DNA from 2 places in the Exiguobacterium sp. s133 genome. Region 2 is predicted to be linked to the other one. Evidence: riboswitches for the same ligand, from Rfam matches in the RefSeq annotation. Region 2 holds a riboswitch; the other holds the start of a gene.
The links. Region 2 has a riboswitch for FMN ahead of ribD (bifunctional diaminohydroxyphosphoribosylaminopyrimidine deaminase/5-amino-6-(5-phosphoribosylamino)uracil reductase RibD). Riboswitches for the same ligand answer to the same signal wherever they lie in the genome.

Region 1: another riboswitch for FMN. It lies ahead of KNP96_RS03050 (ECF transporter S component); the one in region 2 lies ahead of ribD (bifunctional diaminohydroxyphosphoribosylaminopyrimidine deaminase/5-amino-6-(5-phosphoribosylamino)uracil reductase RibD).

Annotation. Positions count from the first base shown of each region.
Region 1 is NZ_JACSMK010000002.1:94,664-102,313, reverse strand. It holds gene glpX (class II fructose-bisphosphatase) at 1-374, opposite strand, end outside; gene KNP96_RS03080 (DUF86 domain-containing protein) at 530-973, shown strand; gene KNP96_RS03075 (TIGR01457 family HAD-type hydrolase) at 980-1,744, shown strand; gene KNP96_RS03070 (NifU family protein) at 1,790-2,017, opposite strand; gene KNP96_RS03065 (DUF1462 family protein) at 2,127-2,429, shown strand; gene KNP96_RS03060 (NAD(P)/FAD-dependent oxidoreductase) at 2,780-3,832, opposite strand; gene KNP96_RS03055 (YuzB family protein) at 3,925-4,158, shown strand; gene KNP96_RS03050 (ECF transporter S component) at 4,219-4,785, opposite strand; FMN riboswitch at 4,943-5,082, opposite strand; gene KNP96_RS03045 (HesB/IscA family protein) at 5,199-5,549, shown strand; gene KNP96_RS03040 (NAD-dependent epimerase/dehydratase family protein) at 5,674-6,540, shown strand; gene KNP96_RS03035 (GNAT family N-acetyltransferase) at 6,537-7,046, shown strand; gene KNP96_RS03030 (GNAT family N-acetyltransferase) at 7,109-7,606, shown strand.
Region 2 is NZ_JACSMK010000010.1:65,086-72,735, reverse strand. It holds gene KNP96_RS12930 (putative bifunctional diguanylate cyclase/phosphodiesterase) at 1-2,259, opposite strand, end outside; gene ribH (6,7-dimethyl-8-ribityllumazine synthase) at 2,539-3,000, opposite strand; gene ribB (3,4-dihydroxy-2-butanone-4-phosphate synthase) at 3,002-4,186, opposite strand; gene ribE (riboflavin synthase) at 4,186-4,812, opposite strand; gene ribD (bifunctional diaminohydroxyphosphoribosylaminopyrimidine deaminase/5-amino-6-(5-phosphoribosylamino)uracil reductase RibD) at 4,797-5,843, opposite strand; FMN riboswitch at 6,002-6,146, opposite strand; SAM riboswitch class I at 6,299-6,403, opposite strand; SAM riboswitch class I at 6,619-6,721, shown strand; gene KNP96_RS12905 (alpha/beta hydrolase) at 6,782-7,540, shown strand.

The DNA of each region.
Region 1 (7,650 bases), on a different contig from region 2:
ACCGTTAATTTATCCATGTACATATCAGGAGCATGCAAGAGTGCGCCTTGGTCTGCGACAGCGATGACGACCATGGCGTTACCGAGTCCTTTTGCGACGATGTTCGTGCCTTCGAGCGGATCGACTGCGATGTCGACGATCGGACCATTTGTCGTGCCGAGTTGTTCGCCGATGAACAGCATCGGTGCTTCATCGAGTTCACCTTCTCCGATGACGACTGTTCCTGTCATATTGACCGTATTCAAGACTTCACGCATCGCTGTCGTTGCGGCATCATCTGCCTCGTTCTTTTTCCCACGACCAATCCATTTTGCAGATGCGAGGGCAGCAGCCTCTGTTGCGCGGACGATTTCTAATGCAAGTTCCCGTTCCATGTATAAATAACCTCCAAGTCACTTAATGTGACATACTATTTTGGGTAAAAATCTAAATTGAGGATAACACATTGAGGAATGTGATGCAAATGGCGTTTCTACTTTTCATGGACCGCCGATAGGTCTAAAATGGAAGATGTAAGGGGGAATGCTAGATGTATTTCGTGAATCGGGAAAAGATTGAACAAACGGTGATTTGTTTCGAGACAGCGCTTCGTCAAAGCAAAGAGTTAACGGGGGATGCGGTGACGACAGCTTTAGCGCTGGAACGGATCGGGTTTTTAGTCATCGAAAGTATCATTGATATCGGAAATAGTATGATTGATGGTTTCATCATGCGTGATCCGGGAAGTTATGAAGATATCGTATTGATTTTAGAAGACGAGCGGGTGATTGACGCAGAACTCGCGACGAGCTTAAAACGAATCGTCGCACTGCGGACACCGATCGTCCGTGAGTTTACGAAGTCGAGTACAGCAGAAGTCCGGACGGTCTTGAGCGAAGAAGAAATAGAGCTTCGTCGATTTCCGTCCGCGGTCCGTCAATACTTAGAGACAGAACTCGGACCCGTCTCGGCATTTTTACCAAACGAGGAGTGAGTCAGGATGAAAGCGAAAGGTTATTTATTCGATTTAGACGGCACGATGTATAACGGAACAGAACCTGTTCAAGAAGCCGTTGATTTTGTCAATCGCTTGCAAGCAGAAGGCGTGCCGTACCTGTTCGTGACGAACAATGCATCGATGACAGCAGAAGCCGTCGCTGAAAAACTACGCGGCATGGGCGTTCATTCCGATGCAGGACATGTCTTAACGAGTGCGATGGCGACAGGTCGCTACATCGCAGAACTCGACCCAGGTGCAAATGTCTATGCGATCGGTGAACACGGGTTGCTCGATGCCTTAGAACAACAAGGACTTCAAGTCGTTGCCGATGAGCATGCGGATTACGTCGTCATCGGACTCGATCGTCAAATCACGTATGAGAAGTTAGCGATCGGTGCACTGGCGATTCGGGCAGGAGCACGATTCATCTCGACGAACGGCGATATCGCAATTCCGACAGAACGCGGCTTCTTACCAGGAAACGGTGCCTTGACGTCGGTTTTACGCGTGACGACAGAAAAAGAGCCGTTCTACATCGGGAAACCGGAACCGGTCATGGTCAACATCGCTGCTGAAATGATTGGTCTTGCGAAGGAAGATGTCATCATGGTTGGTGACAACTACCATACGGATATCTTATTCGGAATCAATGGTGGGATTCGGACGATGCATGTCAACTCGGGTGTTCATACGCCTGTCTTTATTCAAGGGCAGGATGTTCAGCCGACGTACATGGTCGATTCGCTTGCCGAGTGGATTTTATAACCATAAAAACCCCCGACGACGGATGTCATCGGGGGTTTTTTCGAATTAGAAGACTTGTTCTACTTCAACGACGCCAGCTACTTCTTCAAGCAGGGCACGTTCGATACCAGCCTTCAATGTGATTGTCGAACTTGGGCAACTGCCGCAAGCTCCCATCAAACGAAGTTTAACGATACCATCTTCAACATCTACGAGCTCAACGTCTCCTCCATCACGAAGAAGGAACGGACGCAATTTTTCGAGGACTTCATTCACTTGATCAAACATTTCCATGCGTAAACACATCCTTTCTTATAAATTCATTGTAACAGGGTTGAAAAATGTTCTCAATCTGGAAAACTTGTATACTGAGAAAGAGTAAACGGAAGAAGGGGGATATCTGATGGAAATCAAGGTATATGGGGCAGCTGTGACGTGTCCGAGCTGTGTCGGGGCACCGAGTTCGGAAGAGACGTTCAGCTGGTTACAGGCTGTACTTGGACGGAAATATGAAACGGAGTTAACATTTGTTTACGTCGATTTTGAACAGGCGACGACACGTGACAGTTGGGTGGATGCTTTAAAAGACGACGAATATTTTTACCCACTCGTCTTACTCGATGGCGAAATGATTGACGAAGGGTATGTTCAACTGAAAAAAGTCACGCGTGCGATTGATCTGAAATTGAATCAGGCTGCGCAGTAAACTTCATTGACGTTTAAAAATCCCCAAAGTACCTAAGCGGACTTTGGGGGTTTCAGCGTGTAGACAAAGTAGTATGGGGTGATCAAAGATTGTTTCTTCTTCGTTGCTTTCCTCGGGCGAGGCGCAAGCCCCTTGATCCTGGCGGACAACGAGCAGGGTCTTGCCTGCCTCTCGGCAGCGCGAAAAAACGCGCTTTTTCCCGCAGGAGTCAACGAAATGAAAAGCTTTTTAGGCCGGTGTAAGAAAAGGTGAGGAGAAAGCAGAGGCATGTAAGCCTCTTTACTCTACATAAGTGGTGTATACAGCCTAAAATCCCCAAAGCGCCTAAATGGACTTTGGGGATTTTGCGTTTATTTAATCTTTTTATGTTTCCATAAGACACCTGATTTTAGAAGGCGTGGCACTTTTCCCGTCAGGGCCTGTTTACCCATGACGATTCCGAATCCATCTGATTTTCCGAGTGACCCGAGCATGCCGCGTAATTTGATTTCCGGTAATTTCGGAAGTTTTTTTCCGGCCCATTTCGCTTCAAGGACATCAACGACTTGATCCGCTTGATGCTCTGCGAGCTGTCCGCTTGGTGCATACGGGAGGCTCGCGCAATCACCGATGACGAACAAGTTATCGTATTCCGGAACGTGATGATGCTCCGCTAGTTTAATCCGTCCGCCGCTATCTGCTTCAAATCCGAGGTCACGGACAACTTTGACGGGTTGCGTTCCGGCTGTCCAAATCGTTAAGTTCGTCGGATAGACGTCCTCACCGTTGCGGACATCATCTGCTGTGACGAGGGTGACGTTCGAATTGTTGATGACATCGACGTCATGCTCCTCGAACCATTCCTGAACGTAAGAGGATACTTTATCAGATAAGAACGATAGGACAGATGGACCACGATCGAATAAACGAATCTTCAAGTCCTTGCGACTTTCGTGGAGTTCACTTGCCAGTTCAACACCCGAGAGACCGGCACCGACAATCGAGACCGTCGCGCCGGGCGACAGTCCACAAATCGCTTGATGCGTTTTGCGTGACTCTTCGAGTGTCTGAATGCTATAAGTAAACTCTTGAGCACCCGGTATGTTATGGTATTTATCTTCGCAACCTAATGCGATGATGAGATCGTCATAAAAAAGTTCTGTCCCGTCTTGCAAGAACACAGAATTCGTCTCTGGCGAGATGTTAACGACATGCCCATATTTATATGTGAGATGTTTCCCCTCCGGAAATTCAATCCGGACATCACGATCGGATAATGTACCTGCTGCAAGAGCGTAATACTCGGTCTTTAGTGCGTGATACGGCAATCGATCGACAAGCGTCACGGCGACCTCTTCATCCTTGAAGCGTTCACAAATTCGCATTCCGCCATATCCGCCACCTAAAACGACTAGTTGCTTCATAACTTAAAATCCCCCTTAGTTCCCCTAAATCAGTCTGACCTTGTATAATACGACAAGAGGAAGGTAAATTCCTGCTTAAAGGAGGAAAAAAAGTGAATCCCATTATTGAATTTTGTATCAGTAACTTAGCGGCAGGGACCCAAGTCGTCATGTCACAACTCGAACGCGACCCGAATGTCGATGTCGTCGAGTATGGTTGTCTTGGCTACTGCGGCATCTGCTCGCTTGACCATTTTTGTCTTGTTGACGGCCAGACCGTCATCGGAGAGACACCGGAAGAACTGTTAGAAAACATCTACGCTAAAATCGAAGAAAATGAACTCTAAAAAAATCCCCCACCTCAAATGAAGTGGGGGATTTTGTCGGTCGGCGGGCGCGCCTAGGACTTATGCAGCTTGTTGACGACGGTTGATCCAAGGTTTTAATTTTAAGAACAGCGGAATGAAGAGTGCTGAGATGAAGAGGGCCTTGATGATGTTGAACGGCAAGATACCAGCGATGATCGTTGTCCATTTGACAGCCGGATCAAGCATGTAGTCCATCCCGAAGAACCAAGCATATGCCGGGAGGATCAAAACATAGTTGAGAATCGCAAGTCCAAGTGCCATGGTAATGGTTCCTGCGACTAAGCCGGTTGCAAGACCTTGCGTTGATTTCTTTTTATGGTAGAACCAGCTGACAGGAAGAATGAAAGCAACACCCGCTGCAAAGTTTGCAAGTTCGCCGACCGGAACACCGCTTCCGCGGAAAATATAATAGAGAACGTTCTTCAATGCTTCGACGATTACACCCGCTACCGGTGAGAACATGATAGCAGCAATCAACGCCGGGACATCACTGAAGTCGATTTTTAAATAGTTCGGTAAAAAGGGTAGTGGGAAGTTGAGTAACATAAGAACAAATGAAATTGAACCTAACATTGAGAGTGTGACCATTTTTTGAGTGCGTTTCATACGAGTAAAATCTCCTTTTTTTCGTTCCTCTCGATGAAGTATTGGCATGACTGCGTCCAAAATAAACCCCCGTTGAATAAGATTCAACAGGGGAGAAGTCCGCAATAAAATAAGCCTATCCGAAATGTGCAAAATCGGAATAAGTCTATATACATGCCGCCATCTTCTCCCATCCAGACTATACTGTCGGCTCCTGAGTCACACAGAATCAGCAAATAGCGCCCTATTCGCTCGCGGGCTTCAGACAAAAGTCTGTTTACCGCCGGTCGGGAATTTCACCCTGCCCTGAAGATGGAACGATTTAATTTTTTTGATACAATTCATTTATACAACGAATTCAAGATAGTTTCAAGCAACTAGGTTTCGAATCTACGTAAAGTTGCGTATACTATAGAAAAAGGGAAGGTGATTACATGATCCAATTAACAGAAGCAGCTGCTCTTCAAGTCAAAGAGATGATGCAACAAGCGCCGGACGATGAAAGAAATCTCCGCATGCTCGTTCAAGGTGGCGGATGCAGTGGTCTCTCCTACGGAATGGGTTTCGATAGCCAAAAGGAGACGGACCTGACATTTGAGCAACATGGCGTCAATGTCATCGTCAATGAAAAAGACTATCCGGTCGTCAAAGGATTAGAAATTGACTATAAACAATCGATGCTTGGTGGCGGATTCACAATCACGAATCCGAATGCAATCGCGACATGCGGCTGCGGGACATCATTCAGAACAGCGACGAACGCCGGGACACCCGGTGGTTGCTAACTCACAACGTGGACCTCAGAGTCCGCGTTTTTTTGTTTTTTCGTGAGATACAGGATTTTAAGAATCGGGTAGAGAAGACAGTAGGGCAACGGAATGAGTACGTCATCATTAAGGAGGACTATCGATGCGAAAAGTGTTGATTTTTGGTGGGACACGTTATTTTGGAAGACGCCTGGCATTACGACTCGCTGACGCCGGCGATGATGTGACGCTCGTCACACGGGGGGAACATACGCCACCTGTCGCGAAGGGCTTGACATTCTTTAAAGGGGACCGGACGTCAAGCAGTACGATGAAAGATTTAGGGAGTCAAAACTGGGATATCATCTACGACAATATTTGTTTTAATCCATATCAAGCAAAACTTGCCGTCGATGCATTCGAAGGAAAGGTCGGACGCTACATCTTAACGTCGACGATGTCCGTCTATGACGGGGGAGGAGCAAATCTTTCAGAGCGGGATTTCAATCCGTTTCTCGGGAAATATGACTTGGAACAGGAACATGATTACGGGGAAGGAAAGCGCCAAGCAGAAAGTTATTTCTTTCAACGGGCGACATTTCCTGTTATCGCCGTTCGCTTCCCGGTCGTCTTAGGACCGGATGATTACACGGAACGTCTCGTCTTCCATGTGAAACGTGCGCTCGCAGGGACTCCTGTGGTGGCTGAAAACCTCTATGCGAAAATGGGATATATCTCAAGCTATGAAGCGGCCTCGTTCCTTGAATGGTGTGGTCGTTCGACGATGACAGGACCAATCAATGCAGCGAGTGACGGGGTGTTATCGATTCAAGATTTGATGGATAAGATTGACCGTGTCGCAGGAACGGAATCAACGTTCGCGACGACGGGCGACGATGAATCACCACTGGCGCCAGAACGTGATTTCTACATGGATACGTCAGCAGCGAAAAAAGCCGGCTATTTATTCCAACACGTCGACGAGTGGCTCGATCGACTCATTGAAGAGGAGGTACGAAATCACAAATGATTACGTTAGTAAAACCGTCCGTCCATCTCGAAACGGAGTATTTAGACTTTTTGGCAGAATGGGAACAATCCGGGGAACCGATTGTCCCGAGTGTCGTCAGCAAAACGTTTTTACCCCTCGCTGACTTTTTAGAGGAGCAGGAACAAGAGGCATTGACGGCTCCAGAGAACTGGGTGACGCACTCGACCTATTGGTTTTACGACGGGAAACAAATCGTCGGTGCTGTGAACTTCCGTCATGACTTAAACGATGGTTTAAAACAAATCGGGGGTCATATCGGATACGGGATTCGGCCGAGCGCCCGGAAGCGCGGTTACGCGACGGAAGGTCTGCGTCAAGCACTTGAAGTCGCAAAAGAACGTGGACTAGAATCGGTCTTGATTACGTGCAGTGCAGACAACATCGCGTCAGGACGTGTCATCGAAGCGAACGGCGGAGAAGAACTGGAGTCATTTATGAAAGAAGACGGGTCACGTGTACGACGATTCAACGTTCCGCTGTCTTAACATCATTCTAATCATCCTACTTTGATTAGGATGATTTTTAATTTGAGGGAGGGGGTTTCGAGATGCAGATACGGCGAGCGACGTTAGACGACGCTGAAGCAATCGCCACCGTCCACGTTTCAGCGTGGCAAGAGACATACCGCGGTATCATTCCTGACGACTACCTCGATCAGTTGTCGACAGAAAAGCGTGCCGCTGCATGGCGGGAATTGTTAGTTGATGGACTTGTTTTTGTTGCTGTCGACGCAAAAGGTTTGATTGGTTTTGCCCACGGCAAGCAAAATCAAACAGAATCGACAGAAGGGGAACTGTCAGCGATCTATTTGTTGCGTTCGTATCAAGGGCGCGGAATCGGTCGCGCCTTAGTCAACCGTGTCGTCCGTCAGTTGGAGGAACATGGTGTTACGTCACTCATCATTGCCGTGCTCGCGGATAATCCGGCCTGCCACTTTTATGAACGACTCGGAGGTATCCGTGTTTCCGGGTGTGTGATCGAACGGGGTGGGAAAGAACTGGAGGAACACCTTTACCGGATTGATTTACCCCTCTCCTTTTCGTAACGAAGGAAGCGGAAATCAGTCGGGTTTCGTTTGGGAAAACTACG
Region 2 (7,650 bases):
TAAATCGATTCGCCTCGGGTCGACGTCTGTTTCTGCTAAAAGTTGCATCAACGTCAGGACGAACGTTGGGTGATGGAACTGTTGCATCGAGACATTCAGACCGACCTTCAACTCGATTCCTTTATCCTCCCAGCGTTTCGCCTGCAAAAAGCCTGCACGTAAAACCCATTCGCCAAGACGAATGATCATCCCCGCTTCTTCCGCGAGGGGAATGAAATCGTTCGGTGAAATCATTCCGAGCTCCGGATGATTCCAGCGGACCAACCCCTCGACACCGACCATCTGATACGTGATCGTGTCGACTTGAGGTTGATAATACAAGACGAGTCGATTCGTCTCAATCGCATGGGGAAGCTCCGACTCAAGTCGTAGCCGGTATGACGCCGCTTCCGCAATATCATCAAAGAAGACGACCGTTTTTCCGCCTTTTGCCTTTGCCTGATACATCGCTAAATCCGCTTGTTTTAATAACGTCACGACATGTTTCGGTTCCGTTCTTTGATGGCGAACTACTCCGATGCTCGGGCTCGAGACGACTTCAAGTCCTTCAATATTGTACGGGATGCTCAACTGGTTAAGAAGGCGCTCGGTCCGGGTTCTCGCCCCTTCTTCCGACACGATATGACGGAGAATGACCGTGAATTCATCGCCCCCTTGTCGGGCGACGACATCTTCGATTTCTGTCGCGCGGCGTAAGCGTTCTGCGACTTGAATCAGCAATTGATCGCCGATGTGATGTCCAAACGAGTCATTCACGAGTTTAAAATCGTTTAAGTCGATGAAGCAGAGAATGATCGTTTCTTGACTTTGTTCTTGCTCGACTAAATGGTGTAACATCTCTTCGAAGTACTTTCGATTGACCGCTTTCGTCAAGTGGTCATAGTACGCAAGCTGATGGATTTTCAATTCATTTTTCCGCATGTCTGTGATGTCACGACCGATGCCGAACAAACCAACAAGTCGTTTTCGGACACGAATCGGAATTGTCGTCACGCTGAGCAGGACATTGTTGCCACCTTCCTTTCGAAACACCGTCTCGAATTGTTCAGCGCTCATCTTATCTTGATCCGCCATGGCAGAAGTCCCTTGTCCAAGCAATTGATCGTACGACCGACCAATCAACTCGCTCTCACAATGTTCCGTCAGTTTTTCGAATGATGGGTTCGCACTTTCAATTTGTCCTTTCAAATCAAGAGAATAAACGGCATCCGGATGATACGTAAAGAGTGATTCATAACGTTCCTTACTCTCTTCCAACTCATCCGCCTTATGGTGGATTTCTTGAATCAATTGATGGTTACTTAAAATAATTAAAATTTGCCGGACTAAAATTAAGAGAATCGTCACCCCGCAACCAATCATCAATCCATTTAAGGCATCTCCCCGTTGCGCATAAAACAGCATTGTTGAGAACAATAGAAGTACGAGGAAATACGGTAAAAACAATCGCCCGAGATGCAAGGATTGCCTTTCTTCCTGATCGACTCGGATATGTTCCATCGTCACTTCTCCCGCATGACCGGAAATCGCGACTAACAATAAACTTAAAATGAATAACGGATCAATCGCTGCGGTGTTCTCATACCCATGGATGGTCGTCATATATAGAAAAAGGGTATCGGCGATAATCTGAATTAATATTCCGATTAACAAAAAGGAGAAACAGGTCGGTCGTGTGACAGTTTGTCGTTTTTCGATTAAGAAGTAGATGCTGATGACACAAAACAGCAATACGACATCATTCATCGGATACGCGAACGCGACGAAGTTTTCCGCTGTCGACGCTTGCCCATCCGCTAAAGAAGGACGAACCAAGAAAAACCAGCTGTATGTCACAGCGACAGTCATGACGATTAAAATATCAAACACGAATCGAATCAATTGATGTTTCGTCACGTATTTTCGAATCAAATGAAGAAATGCCATAAAGAAAAAGAACGATTGCAACATATAAAAAGGGTCCGGCAGACCGGGAAAAGGAACGGCAACCTGTTGGATATTTTCATAAGACATCCAAATCAGTTCCGCAATCAGATAACTTCCTGTTCCGAAAGCAAGATAGAGAAAAAACCGGCCTTGGTCCCGGCCATTCGTTCGATATGTGTGCAGTAAGAATAATGTTGCAGCTATACAGCCTATGATAGAAAAAATGTTATTTCCCCACGATGCCAGTTCCGGTCGATCGGCATAAAACCAGATCCAACTATAATAGCTCAAACTAAATAAAAGAACGCCGTATACGTAATGAATCCGCTTCATGTTCATTCGCCCCCCTTTCTTCCAAACCTCTAAGTTTTCCGTACTTTTATTATTATACGGTGGTTATACCATCCCGTGTATCCGTGACCATGAATTATTGATAAAAACCAAAAAAATTTCTATCGCATGTAAGAGGGGCGCGACCTCAAAAAGGAATCGCTCATTTTCCACGCGCTTTCCTGCAGGAGTCGCGTGAAACGAGTGATTCCTTTTGAACGATCTAACAGGTGGCGGATTGACTTTTACGTCTGTCCCCGTTTTACATCCGATAGAGAAACATTACTGAAAGCTGCGTAACAAGTTCGCCATCTCGATGGCAGAGACCGCCGACTCATACCCTTTGTTCCCTGCTTTCGTGCCGGCCCGTTCGACCGCTTGTTCAATCGAGTCCGTCGTCAATACACCGAAGATGATCGGAACACCCGTCTCACGCGACGCACCGGCAACACCTTTCGCGACTTCATTGCAGACATAATCGTAATGCGACGTCGCACCGCGGATGACGGCACCGAGTGTGATGATGGCATCATACTTACCGCTTTTCGCCAGTTTCTCCGCGACGAGCGGAATCTCGAATGCGCCCGGCACCCACGCCGTATCGACGCTATCCGCTTCGACACCGTGACGACGGAAGGCATCGTTTGCTCCTCCGACTAATTTAGAAGTGATCAATTCATTAAAACGTGCTGCGACGATCGCAACCCGGAGTCCTTCGCCCGTTAAAAATCCTTCGTATACCATCTTATTTTCCTCCTTCGAGATCGAGCAGATGCCCGAGCTTCGTCTGTTTGGTTTTGAGATACTGGTGGTTTTCTAAACTTGCCGGTACTTCATGCGGAACCCGCTCAAGCACAGTGATGCCGTACGTTTCGAGCGCTTGCTGTTTATCCGGGTTATTCGTCATCAAACGGATTTTCGTGACACCGAGGTCCTGAAGCATCGCTGCTGCGACGGCGTAGTCGCGTAAGTCGGCTGCGAATCCGAGCGCATGGTTCGCCTCGACCGTATCGAGTCCTTGTTCTTGGAGCTCATAGGCTTTCAGCTTCGCCATCAGACCAATCCCCCGACCTTCTTGCCGCAAGTAGAGGACAGCGCCGCCTTCTTGTTCAATCCGGTCGAGCGCCGCGTCGAGTTGCGGACCGCAGTCACACCGTTTTGATCCGAAGACGTCACCCGTCAGACATTCGGAATGAACCCGGACGAGCATCCCGTCTTCTGCTTCACCTGATAGCACCGTGACATGTTCCTTGGCGTCAGGTGTCGTATAACCAAGCATCCGAAACGCCCCGTGCGTCGTCGGTAACAAGACTTCCGCTTCACGGCGGACAGAGCGCTCGAGATAGCGGACGAGAGCATCGATCGTAATCATTTTTAAATCATGTTCTGCTTTATACGTCACTAAATCATCAACCCGTGCCATCGTCCCGTCGTCTAAAATGATTTCACAGATGACGGCCGCTTCGGCGCTTCCCGCGAGCCGTGCCAAATCAATCCCTGCTTCCGTATGACCACGCCGGACGCGTACGCCGCCTTCGTTTGCGATCAACGGAAAGATGTGTCCGGGACGCTTGAACTGCTTTGGACCATCCGTCAACATCCGCTGAATCGTCATTGCCCGTTCCGCTGCACTGATGCCGGTTTTCGCATCTTCATGATCAATGCTGATCGTAAAAGCCGTTCCGTGCGGATCCGTGTTGACATCTGTCATCGGCCGGAGTTCGAGTCGTGTTGCGATATCCGGACTGACCGGGACACAGACGAGTCCTTTGCCGTAAGTGATCATGAAGTTAATCATCTCGGGTGTCGCATGTTCCGCAAGTAACACGAGATCCCCTTCGTTCTCACGGTTTTCATCGTCACAGACGATAATCGGTCGTCCGCGTTTTAAGTCATCCACTGCTTCTTCAATCGAATCAAATCCGTTCATCATACTTCGCCTCCTAAAAATGCCGACCAGTCCGTCTTCGCATCCTTCTGCGTAAAGTGATAGAGATGTTTCGCCATCAAGTCACATTCGATATTGACGAGGGCACCCGTCTGCAAGCGATCGAACGTCGTGACTTGGCGTGAATGGGGAATCAATGAAATCGTCACCGCGTCGTTTCCGACATGTTGCAGCGTCAGGCTCGTCCCATTAATCGCAATCGATCCTTTCGGAATACAGTACTTGCTCCAGTCGCCTGCCTCAAAACGGTATTCCATCGCTTCACCGTCCGGTCGCCGGCTGAGAAACCGAGCCGTTCCGTCGATATGACCGCTGACGAAGTGACCGCCGAACCGTCCATTCGCCGGCATCGCGCGTTCGAGTTGAACGGCTGCTCCGACCCGTAACGTCTGCAGCGACGTCGCTCGGATCGTCTCATGGACGGCATCGGCCGTGAATCCGCTCTTCGTCATCGCCGTCACCGTCAAACAAATCCCATCAACGGCAATGCTGTCGCCAATCTTTGTTCCATCAAGCACTGCTGTCGCTTCAATTTCGAGCGCCAGCCCGTTCGGACGGGGGACTTTCCGTTTTATTGTGCCGAGTTCTTCAATCAATCCGGTAAACATGTCATCCTCTCCTTTCGTACATACTGGAGATGGACGTCTTGTCCGATTTGGTTCATTTTCACTAAATCAAAACGGTCTTCGATGTCCTGTTCCGTCGTCAGAGACTTGGTCCCACTGAAGAGGGACGGTGCCTGATAGAGTTCGATCGTATCCACGAGATCCGCTTCTAAAAATGCGGATTGAATCGTGGGACCGCCTTCAATCAACAGACTGCGAATACCTTGTTCATATAAAAGTTCGAGGATTTGGTCCGGTGTCGCATACGTCCCGACGAAAACCGTCACGTTCGCCCGTTCGCTTGTTCGTGGCTGTTCCGTCAGCCAGTACGTCGGATTCAAGCCATCGTTTAAGACTTGGAATGTTTCAGTCAGGCGCCCGCGGCGATCGACAATGACACGGACCGGTTCGATGCCGGTCGAACTGCGCAACGTCAGTGCCGGGTCATCGATGATCACCGTGTCGCTTCCGACGAGAATCGCGTCGTGTATCCCGCGTAACTGCCGTCCGTCAGCACGTGCCGCTTCCGAAGTGATAAAGCGTTGTTCACCCGTCGCAATCGTCCCGTTCATCGTTTGGGCGACTTTCACTGTGACATGCGGACGTTTTCGTTCAATCGCCGTCCAAAATGGTTCATACAGTGCCACTGCCTCGTCTTTTAGTAGACCGACTTCGACGTCAATCCCCGCCTGACGGAGACGTGTGATACCGCTTCCTGCGACGAGCGCGTGGCGGTCCTCTGTCGCGATAAAAACACGATTGATTCCTGCTTCGAGGATTGCTTCCGTACACGGCGGTGTTTTGCCGTGATGATTGCACGGTTCGAGTGTCACGTAGAGATCGGCTCCGCGTGCTGCTTCACCTGCCATGAGGAGCGCTTCGACTTCGGCATGGGGTCCTCCCGCATAACGGTGGGCCCCAAAACCAACAATCCGCCCCTGTTTGACGATGACGCAGCCGACACTCGGATTCGGGCTCGTTTGACCGTTTAACATGTGTGCTAGTTGCATCGCATAACTCATGAATGTTTCCATTTTTTCCGCTCCTTTCAATAAAAAAGACGCCTCCTGTAAAAGGGGCGTCGTGATTGAAGGATTGACGAAATAAGCGTCTCGCGTTTCTGTTTTTACACATACAGAAACAGACCTTTCCCTGAAAACATTTTTTCAGAAAATGGCAGCAAGCGCATTGTTTCGTCCTTCTCCCATCCGGACTTTACCGTCGGCCCTGGAGTCTCACCAAGTCAGCCACAGTGCGTACACTGCAGGTCGCGGGCTCATCGATTTATCAATCGCATCACCGCCGGTTGGGATTTTCACCCTACCCCGAAGAACTGGTTATTGAGTTATACAGCTCAAGACTAGCACAGGTCATTCTAAAATACAAAATGAATTGTATTTCATTCTCTTTTTTTAGGAAAACATCAAAAAAAGGACCCTTCTCTTAAAAGAAAAGGATCCTTCCATCTGCACTAAGGCAGAATCCGCTCCGCTCATCTTTCAGACAAACGTCTGACGGAATTGGCACAGTACGACGTAAGAAGTCTGTTGCCGAGGTTTCGTAGGGCCAGTCCCTCCACCTCTCTCGATAAGTGCTACGGTATGAAGTTCATATGTGTGATGTTTCAAGTCGTTCTTATGTCGTGAATCTAATGCTTACACTACGGGGATTCCTTTCTCAAGTCAACCATATTTTCAAAATTAAACCAAATTACCCAGTTTATCAATTTCGACTTCTTTTTGACGTCTTGACAACGTATTTCAATCAATGCTATCCTCTTCACAATGATTATTCCGACAATTCCTATACGATATATCAAGAGTGGGCGAGAGATCTGGCTCTACGAACCCACGGCAACCTGCAACATGCAAGGTGCTCCGACCAGCAAAGCCGATGCTTTGGATGATACTTACGAGAATCTCGTAGTGCGCCTAAAGCACTACGAGTTTTTTAATAGAAGGAGGAACCCTTTATGAATTCATCATCACCCGTCCTGTTTGGCGCAGAAGCTTTTTTGATTGAACGAGGTCCAATCGGTATTTTACTGTCTCACGGTTTTAACGCAACCCCTCAAAGCGTCCGTACTGTCGGAGAGCAGTTTGCCGCCCAAGGGTTTACCGTGTATGCCCCGCGTCTCGACGGACACGGGACGAGCATCCGTGATTTCGAAGCGTCGACTGCTGAAGATTGGAAACAAAGCCTCCGCCAAGGGTTCGACGTCTTAACCAATCATTGTTCGTCCATTTTCATCGCCGGACAATCGATGGGTGCGACACTTGCCCTTGCACTCGTCGCGGAAGGATTACCTGCTGACGGATTGATTACGATCAATGCAGCGTTAGCGATTCCTGCCTATGAAGCATTATCTTTTGAAGACTGTCCACGCTACTTAAAAGAAAGTACCCCAGACATTAAACGTGAAGCGTTTGAAATCATCTATGACCAAGTCCCTGTCGTCTGCGCATCGGAACTTTTGACCTTGATTGACCAGACACGTCCACTCTTACCAGCCATCGAGATTCCAACACTTATTTTATATTCTGCCGAAGACCATGTCGTCCCGCCTGAAAGTTCGGATTACCTTTATCAAGTCATCGGTTCGACGGACAAACGGAGCTATTGCCTGCTTGACTCCTATCATGTCGCGACCCTCGATTATGATCAAGAAACGATTGTCCGCGAGGCAACACACTTTGTACACCAATATAGTCGTTTGACCCACACCGGTTGATGTCTTTCCTGCGCAAAAGCAAGGGATGAAGACTGTTTCGATGCGTGTTTCAAGCATCGACTAAGCCGTCCAGAACAATATGAATGCGCAAAAAAAATGGCCGATGCTCC